DNA from 3 places in the Paenibacillus physcomitrellae genome. Region 3 is predicted to be linked to each of the others. Evidence: predicted binding sites of a transcription regulator. Region 3 holds the regulator's gene; each other region holds the start of a gene.
What was found. Region 3 encodes Rex, which represses fermentation and respiration genes when NADH is low (regulators of the CRP and FNR family bind a similar motif). Its sites were predicted from a motif close to TTGTGAAATATTTCACAA; they were not measured.

Region 1 (3,286 bases), 150 kb from region 3:
TCGCTGCCGAAGTAGCCGTCCATCATCGCTACCAGGTTGTTTTTGCGTGTTTCCGCTTCTTTACCCAGCGCTTTAGGGACGATCGAGAACGTGTTGGAAATACCGTCAAGGCTGTGTTCATAAGGCAGTTTGGCTACCGAACTCAAGGAAGCGAGAGCGCCTTTCTTGTCACGGCCGTGCATAGGGTTTGCGCCCGGTGCAAACGGTTCGCCGGCTTTGCGGCCATCAGGTGTTGTACCTGTCTTCTTACCGTACACCACGTTGGAGGTGATGGTCAGAATCGATTGGGTTGGCAAAGCGTTGCGGTACGTTTTATGTTTGCGAATCATGCTCATAAAGGTTTCAACCAGGTTGACCGCAATGCTGTCGACACGGTCGTCATTGTTGCCGTAGCAAGGGAAGTCGCCTTCGATTTCAAAATCAACGGCGATGCCGTTTTCGTTTCGGATCGGTTTGACTTTGGCGTATTTGATCGCGCTCAGGGAGTCCGCAACGACCGATAAGCCGGCGATGCCGCAAGCCATCGTGCGGAGGATGTCGCGGTCATGCAGCGCCATTTCAATCCGTTCGTAAGCATATCTGTCATGCATGTAGTGGATCACGTTCAGCGTATTCACATACAGTTTGGACAGCCATTCCATCATCGGCACAAAACGCTTCATCACTTCGTCGTAGTCCAGATATTCGGAAGTAATGGCCGGGAATTCCGGCGCGGTTTGTGTGCCGTATCTTTCGTCTTTACCTCCGTTGATGGCGTACAGCAAAGCTTTGGCCAGGTTGGCACGTGCTCCGAAGAACTGCATTTGTTTGCCGATGCGCATAGCGGATACACAGCAGGCGATGCCATAATCGTCGCCGTAGATCGGACGCATCAGATCGTCGTTTTCGTATTGGATCGAGCTGGTTTCGATGGATACCTTGGCGCAATATTTTTTGAACGCTTCAGGCAGCTTGTCGGACCAGAGAACCGTCAGGTTTGGTTCCGGTGCAGGACCCAGGTTGTACAGAGTATGCAGAAAACGGAAGCTGTTTTTGGTGACTTTGGTGGTTCCATTTACGGACATGCCGCCGATGGATTCCGTTACCCAGGTAGGGTCGCCGCTGTAAAGCTCGTTATATTCAGGAGTTCTGAGGAACTTCACGATCCGCAGCTTCATCACGAAATGGTCAACCAGTTCCTGTGCTTGTTCTTCTGTCATTGTACCTTCGGCAAGGTCACGTTCGATATAAGCATCAAGGAAAGAAGATACACGGCCAAGGGACATTGCCGCGCCGTCTTGTTCCTTAACGGCTGCCAAATAACCGAAATACAGCCATTGGAAAGCTTCTTTGGCGTTGTTGGCCGGTCTGGAGATGTCAAAGCCGTACATTTCGCCAAGCTGCTTCAATTCACCCAAAGCGCGGATCTGTTCGGACAGCTCTTCGCGGAGACGAATAACATCGACGTCCATCACGTCTACTTCCATATCTTTCAGTTCATCTTGTTTTTGATTGATCAGGAAGTCTACCCCGTACAAAGCTACGCGGCGGTAGTCGCCGATAATGCGGCCGCGGCCGTAAGCATCGGGCAAGCCGGTGATGATGCCGGTATGACGGGCTGCTCTCATTTCAGCGGTATAAGCATCAAATACACCTTGGTTATGCGTTTTACGTACATTCGTATACAAGTCAACGATTTCTGGCGGAAGGTCAAAGCCATAAGCTTTACAAGCCGTAATGACCATTCTCACGCCGCCGTTTGGACGAATCGTCCGTTGGAACGGAGCGGAGCCCTGCACACCTACGATTTGTTCTTTGTCTTTATCCAGAAATCCGGGAGCGTGGGAAGTGATCGTCGAAGGCGTGTTAACGTCTACGTCCAGCACACCGCCAGCTTCTCTTTCTTTCTTGGACAGGTCGGATACGATTTCCCACAAAGCTTTGGTGTTAGCCGTTGCGCCCTGCAGAAAGGATTCGTTTCCTTCATAAGGTTTGATGTTGGTATCGATGAAATTGGCCGTATTGACCTCTCTCATCCATTTGCCCGGTTTAAAGCCTCTCCAGGCATTCTGCGTAGCTGCTGTTTCTTTTTCAATCACCGACATTTGTAATCCCTCCATTTATATAGTTTGGAGTACGAAGGCTTGAAGGTTATCCTCCGCCTCGAGATCCCTAAAATTTGTGATAGATTTCACAATTCAGAGTCTGATGAGGCCAGTTCAAGGTTTACTTCAGCTGCCCCACCGCTTTCGTACGGGATCTTTTATGGTTTCATCATAGCTTATCCCCGGTAAAAAGGATGTGACAAACATCACAATCGCCGTGATGTTTGTCACTTTTTTCACAATTCTAGCGAGTTTGGTCCGTTATCGCAGCTTTGTCTCTATTGATGTCGATTAAACCTGTAAGACCTGGTTTCCGTTTACTCTTCGAAACGTCCGTAGAAGGCGTCTCTGTAAACTTCCGCAAGCTCGGTCACCAGCGGTAGTTTAGGATTGGCGGTTGTGCATTGATCCTCGAAAGCGCGGTCTGCCAGATAATCTACATTCGATTCAAAATCTTTTGGATCAAATCCGAGCGCCTGGAACGACTCTGGAATACCCAGCTTTTTGTTCAGGTCGCGGATGGCGTTGATCAGGCTCTTCACGCCTTCTTCCGTGGTGCGGGCAGGCAGCCCCAGGATGCGGGCGATTTCGGCATAACGCTGGTCGGCTACGAAGTTGGTGTATTTAGGCCAAGCTGCAAATTTCGTAGGTTTCTTCGCATTATAGCGGATGACATGCGGCAGCAGGATCGCGTTGGTACGGCCGTGAGCGGTATGATATTGACCACCCCATTTATGCGCCAAGCTGTGGTTGATGCCCAGGAACGCATTGGCGAAGGCCATACCGGCCAGAGTCGAAGCGTTGTGCATTTTCTCGCGGGCGAGTTTGTCGCCGGTCAAAGCCGATTTCTCGAGATATTGGAACACCAGCTGAATCGCTTTGATCGCCAGGCCGTCCGTATAATCGTTTGCCATAACGGATACATAAGCTTCGATACCATGAGTCAGCACGTCCATGCCGGTATCGGCAACGGCTACTTTAGGCAGGCTGTAGACGAATTCAGGGTCGATGATCGCAACGTCCGGCGTCAGCTCGTAATCGGCCAAAGGATATTTGGTGTTGCCGACTTCTTTATTAGTAATAACTGCAAACGGCGTAACTTCGGAACCTGTACCGGATGTTGTCGGGATCGCTACGAATTTTGCTTTTTGACCCAAGCTAGGGTATTTGTAGGTCCGTTTGCGGATATCCATGAATTTCTG
Region 2 (3,286 bases), 150 kb from region 3:
TTAAACCACTGCATGTTCACGGTACGATGGTTCACCCTTTTCACGTTGATCAGGTTGACGGCGGTCACATTCGACGAAGTGGAGTTGCGTCCATAAGAGCCGCAGCCCAACGTCAGCGATGGCAGGTTCGTGTTGTAGATGTCGCCGATGCCGCCCTGCGAAGAAGGCTGGTTCACCAGGATCCGGCAGGTTGGCAGACGGTCCGAAAATTTCTGGATGATTTCATCATTGTTCGAATGTATGACCGACGAGTGTCCCATGCCGCCGAAGTGAACAACCTGTTCCGCAAGGTCGATGCCTTGTTCAGCGGTTTTTACTTTGTAGCAGGCCAGGACAGGGCTGAGCTTCTCGGCGGACAGCGGGAATTTAGGTCCTACGCCGTCAATTTCAGCGATGAGGATTTTGGTTCCTGCCGGCACCTGAATGCCGCACATTTCGGCGATTTTAACGGCTGGCTGACCGACGATTGCCGGATTAACGGCGCATTTTTCGGCCACAATGGCTCCGGCCGTCAGCTTGGCGGCTTCTTCTTTGTTGACAAAATAACAGCCGTTTGCGATCATTTTCTTCTTCACTTGATCAAACACGGGCTCTTCGATGATTACCGCTTGTTCGGATGCGCAGATCATGCCGTTGTCAAACGTTTTGGACAGGATCAAATCATTGACCGCTTGATCCAAATCAGCGCTTTTCTCAATGAAGCAAGGTACGTTACCAGGACCTACGCCGAGAGCCGGTTTGCCGCAGCTGTAAGCTGCTTTCACCATGGCGGAACCGCCGGTGGCGAGAATGCAGGCTACGTCAGGATGATTCATCAAAGCGTTGGTGCGGTCCATGGAAGGCTGTTCGATCCATTGGATGCAATCGGCGGGAGCGCCATGTTTCACAGCGGCTTCCAGCAGGATTTTAGCGGCTTCGCGGCTGCATTCCTGTGCGGAAGGGTGAAAGCCGAAAATGATCGGGTTGCGTGTCTTGATGGCGATCAGCGATTTGAAGATCGTGGTGGAAGTCGGATTTGTCACCGGCGTAATCCCCATGATAATGCCGACCGGCTCAGCGATCTTCTGGAAGCTTTCGTAAGGATTGTCTTCAATTACGCCAACCGTCTTGTCATATTTGATGCTGTTCCAGATGTATTCGGTAGCGAACATGTTTTTAATGATTTTGTCTTCGTATACCCCGCGGCCCGTTTCTTCAACGGCTTTCTTGGCGAGATACATGTGTTTGTCGAGCCCGGCCAGAGCCATCGCCTGCACAATGTCGTCGATTTGCTGCTGATCCATGCTCATGAAAGCTTCGGAAGCTTTTTTCGCTTTGTCGATCAAACCCTGGATGTACTCCTGTGCAGGCTGTACGGCCTGCTTTACGTTTGAAGCTGCTTCATTTTTTACGGCCATCTCTCTCATCCTCCTGATAATTGAACAAGTTTTATAGGTCGGGCGGAGCAGCCCGGCGGCCTTGCTTTGTCTTTACGATACTTTGTAACACTTTGTTACAAAGTATGCCGCGCCGAATCGCCTTACCGTTCTTCTTTACGGATTTATCATAGCACAACCATTTTATTTTTGGTAGTGAATTATTTCACAATGTTTGACTAATTTGAAAACACGCCTAGCTTAAGCTGTCTATTTCTAAATCAAGGATAACTAGATCGTTTTATCGTTTACTACTCACAAATATTCATCTGCTGCCCTCTTTTAAGTGAAAATAGTCACAATGTTTAAAATTTTGCCACTTTTTAAGCTTTGGAAAGCCCCCTTTTCCATGTCATACAGGTTATAATTAATTTAAAAATTTGAGAAAAATTTGGAGTACAAAGGGGAAACCAAAAATGAGCGAGCAAATGAACAGCGTTGAAACCCAAGGGAATACAAATTGTTTTTCGGAACAGAACTTCAATCGACTGCTTGTCATCATGAAAGACAAAAACTACGCCGAAGGCTCCCATCTGTTCTGGGAAGGTGATGTGTCGGATAAATTATTCTACATCAAACGCGGACGCGTTAAAATGACCAAGTCGACAGATGAGGGCAAAGAACTCATCCTATATATGTACGGACGTGGAGACCTGATCGGCCAGGCCGATCCATTCTTCAGCTCGAAGCACGGTTTTACAGCGGAAGTCCTCGAGGATTGCGAAGTCGGCATCGTGGAAAATAAAGACCTGGAAGTTCTCATCTGCCAGCACTGCGATTTCGCAATCGACTTCATGAAATGGATGGGCATTCATCACCGCCTGACCCAAACCAAATTCAGAGACCTGATGATGTACGGCAAACCGGGGGCACTCTGCTCGACCTTGATCCGCCTCAGCAATACTTATGGGGAACAGCAAGGCGACACGATCCTCATTAATAAAAAGATTACGCACACCGATCTTTCGAACATGATCGGCGCCACGCGCGAAAGCGTCAACCGGATGCTGAGCGATCTGCGCAAGAAAGACGCGCTGGAATACGAAAACGGCATGATCGTCATTAAAGACCTCGTCATGCTGCAGGACATCTGCCACTGCGAGCTCTGTCCAAATGAAATTTGCCGGATCTAATTTCTATTTTACTACCACATTTTCTAATCATTTTTATCCCTTTCCCTCTGTACTCACAAAAAGCTCTGCCCGTTTACACGGACAGAGCTTTTTTAATTTACACCCGACTTACACTCAACTTACTCTCAACATACTCTCGACATTCGCTAGGCGCTCACTAGACTTTCGCTCGAAACCTCTTTGTTGTTTCTAAATGTCTTGCTGCTGGCCTTAAATTTTACTCAGCACGACCTCCAGTTTGTCGCTGGGCTGAAGCGAAATATCCAGACCGCTTTGCAGCAGCTTTTTATTATTCAGCTTGACGACCCATCGCTCATTGATGCTTCCGGTATATCCATTGACAGACGCCACAAGCCGGCTCCCTTCATTAAGCTGAATCAAACCGCACTGCTTGAGAACGCTTCTAACTGTCAGATTGGCCTGGTAGATATTAACGAAGTAATACTGCAGGCTCGGCTTGGACAATCCGCCTGAAATATTGAGCACCACAGGGGTTAATGACGAGGCCGTAGCTCCGTCTTTGCCTTTCAAATACACCAGCACTTCGTCGCCACTATGCATTGTTTTGTCCCATGAAGCAGCTTCTGCATCGGACCCGTTCACTTTAACCGCCCAGGATAACCCGTTATCCAGCGAAATATCGCCAACGGAGACAATGCCGTCTTGCTCATCATTTAATACAATAATGCCGCTGCTGCGAAGGACTTCTCTCAGGTTCGGTTGCTTCAGCTCATCCAC
Region 3 (3,286 bases):
ACGCCAATCGTTTTGACGAGACCTGCCTCCTGCTTGGCCCGCAGGATAGCCGCATCTTCTTGTGTCCATGTATCCTGCATGACATACACATAATATCGGTATAGACCAAAGAGAACCGCCGCAGCCACCAGAATTGAAATCAGAATCCATTTTGTTTTTGTTCTCAAACCCCTTCTACACTCCTCTCCCTGCTCCGCTTCCCCTCAAGCAAGCCGATTCTTTAGCGGGCAAGGAGACCTTCAAATGCCTTCTGTGCTTCAAAGCGAATACGCTCTTCATCCAAAGTGAGGCATTCACCGTGTTTCACCACTTGCCGCCCGTCAACCCATACATGCTCCACATCTTTAGCCCCTGCAGAGTATACGGTATGCGAAATATAATCCGTTTTCGGAAGGAAATGAGCCTGCTCTACATTCAAAGCAATGAAGTCGGCTTTCATGCCGGCTTCCAGCCGTCCTACCTCCGGAAGGAACAGGGATTTTGCACCGTATTCTGTACCCATTTTCAAAGCTTCTAAAGCAGGAACTGCTGTTGGATCCCCCGAAACCCCTTTATGAATCAAAGCGGCCAGACGAATTTCTTCCAGCATATCCAGATTGTTGTTACTTGCCGGGCCGTCCGTACCAAGTGAAACCGTAACCCCGGCCTTCAGCAAATCTACTACCCGTGCAACGCCGCTGGCGAGCTTCAGGTTGCTTCCCGGGTTATGAGAAACACCCACATGATGCTCGGCAAGGATGGCAATCTCTTCATCGGTCAAATGAACCGCATGAGCTACCAGCGACGGACGGGAGAACAAGCCCACTTTAAGCAAATGCTCTACCGGACGAACGCCGTAATCCCGGACATTTTGCTCCACCTCGGCCCGCGTCTCGGACATATGGGTATGCAGCGGGAGATCCAGATCATGTGCAGCCTGAACGATCTTCTCAATATAATCCGGCGGACAGGTGTAAGGAGCGTGAGGAGACATCATCGCTGTGATTCTTCCGTCTGCTGCTCCATGCCATTGTTTGGCGAAGCTGACCGCATCCTGAAGCTTGGCTGTCTGTACTTCCGGCGGACAAAGACCGATAACCCCGCGGGTCAGCACAGCCCGGATACCGCTCTCTTGAGCGACTTTACCGACCTGATCCATATGGTCGTACATATCGAGGAAGGTTGTGGTTCCGCCCTTCAGCATTTCCAGCACGGAAAGCGCCGTTCCATGGTATACATCTTCGCTGGTAAACTTGGCTTCCATTGGCCACATCTTCTCCTGCAGCCAGACCTGAAGCGCCAGATCATCGCCATAACCCCGGAGCAGCGACATAGCTGCATGTCCATGCGTATTGACTAGACCCGGAAGGAACAACAAACCGGAGCCGTCAAAGCTTTCTACGCCTTCGCCCTCTGCTCCCTCTGGCAGGGTTTCGCCTATATACAAGATTCGGTCATTCTCAACCAGCATATATCCGTTAATAACCGGTTTCTCGGGGTTCATGACCGCGAAAGTCCCGTTTTTAATCAACCATTTACGACTCATTTGAACTTTCCTTTCCTTGATCCAAATAATAAGCCAAACTTAACAAATCAGTTGTAAAGTCTGCAGCATGTACCCGTACTTCCGCCGGAACCTTCAAAATCACCGGAGCAAAGTTGAGGATGGCCTGAATACCTGCCTCCACCAGCTGATCCGCCACCCGCTGGGCCTCCCAATGAGGAACCGTAATAATCCCGATGCGTATGCCTAAATTTCTGACGGTTTCAGGCAGCTCTGTGATCGGCTGGACGGTCAGATAATTGATCTGGCTTCCGATTTTGGCTTCAGCGATGTCAAATACAGCGACAATCTTCATGTTGTCTTTCAAATACATGTTGTAATTGGAGAGTGCCTGGCCAAGATTACCGGCACCCACCAGCGCTACGCTGATTTCCTGATCCAGATTGAGAATCTGGCGGATCTTCTCGATTAAATAAGCCACATCATAGCCGATGCCTTTACGGCCAAAATCGCCGAAGTAAGCCAGATCCTTGCGGATTTGAGCGGGGTTTAAATCGAGATTTTGTCCAAGTTCCTGAGAGGATACCGTCATGACATCCCGGTTCTGCAGTTCGTTTAGATACCGCAGATAAACCGGCATGCGCCGAACGACGGCATCCGAAATTTTTTCCGATTTCATCTTATTCACCCTTTGCTGCGCCTGTTTCGGCGTCGTTTTCCATAGGTTCCAGCCACTCCGTAATCCGCGGAACCATCTGGCTTAGTGGCATATGCTCCATTTTGGGTCCAGGTAGAGAATACAAGAAATATTTGCCGTAATAAGAATCCAGAATACGAGTATCGTATACGATGACAATGCCTTTATCTCTAGAAGAACGCACCAGCCGGCCAAAGCCCTGCTTGAAACGGATAACCGCCTGCGGGACGGAAAGCTTGGTGAACGGATTTTTCTTCTGCTGCTGCAGCCGTTCGCTTTTGGCCTCCACCAGCGGATGGTTAGGCGGCTGAAACGGAAGCCGGACAATCGCCAGGCTTGTCAGCGCATCTCCCGGAATGTCCACGCCTTCCCAGAAGCTGCTTGTACCCAGCAGGACTGAAGCGTCTTTGCTTTGGAAACGCCGGGTTAGCTTAGTCCGGCTGCCGCTGTCCATGCCCTGCCCGATGACCGTTATATTATGAGCCGATAATTGCTCTTTAAGCGGCTCGTATACCTGCTTCAGCATCCGGTACGAGGTGAACAGCACCAGCATCCTTCCGTTCGTTGCCACAGCTGATTCTGCTAAGGAATCCACGAGCGTATTGACGAAATGCGCATCTCCGACGCTGCCCTTCACACTTGGGAAATCCCTCGGAATTACCAGCAGCGCCTGCTCTCTGTAATTGAACGGTGACGGAAGAATAGCCGTCAACAGACGCTCCTCTTCACTTGCTGCCTGGAGGCCGAGCTGATCGATCATATATTGGAAGCTCTTGTCGACCGTCAAGGTGGCCGAGGTCATGACTACGCTTTTTTTCTTGTCAAAGAAGTAATTCTTCAGCTGTTCGCTTACATCAATCGGAACGGCATAAAGCTGCAAGGATTTGCTGCGGTAATGACCGTTTCCTTCAAGCCAGTACACCGTTTCCTCGTTGTCCAGCTTCATGAAGAAGCGCAGCGAGTCACGTTCGCTGCCAAGATCCTTGAACAAGCCGCTGATATCGGTCAACAACCCGTCAACGCCGTAGTCATCCTGCTCTTCCTTGATTTCGGCAACCAGCCGGTCTCCCTTTCTCAGCACTTCACTGATAGTCACGTGAATCTGG

Region 1: a site for Rex is predicted at 2,159-2,176, ahead of pflB (formate C-acetyltransferase). Genes of this name have one in related genera too.
Region 2: a site for Rex is predicted at 1,570-1,587, ahead of adhE (bifunctional acetaldehyde-CoA/alcohol dehydrogenase). Genes of this name have one in related genera too.

What each region holds. Positions count from the first base shown of each region.
Region 1 is NZ_CP022584.1:1,272,549-1,275,834, forward strand. It holds gene pflB (formate C-acetyltransferase) at 1-2,084, opposite strand, end outside; gene adhE (bifunctional acetaldehyde-CoA/alcohol dehydrogenase) at 2,402-3,286, opposite strand, start outside.
Region 2 is NZ_CP022584.1:1,276,178-1,279,463, forward strand. It holds gene adhE (bifunctional acetaldehyde-CoA/alcohol dehydrogenase) at 1-1,397, opposite strand, end outside; gene CBE73_RS05900 (Crp/Fnr family transcriptional regulator) at 1,832-2,548, shown strand; gene CBE73_RS05905 (hypothetical protein) at 2,759-3,286, opposite strand, start outside.
Region 3 is NZ_CP022584.1:1,122,294-1,125,579, forward strand. It holds gene CBE73_RS05095 (cell wall elongation regulator TseB-like domain-containing protein) at 1-167, opposite strand, end outside; gene CBE73_RS05100 (amidohydrolase) at 221-1,525, opposite strand; gene CBE73_RS05105 (redox-sensing transcriptional repressor Rex) at 1,515-2,162, opposite strand; gene dinG (ATP-dependent DNA helicase DinG) at 2,164-3,286, opposite strand, start outside.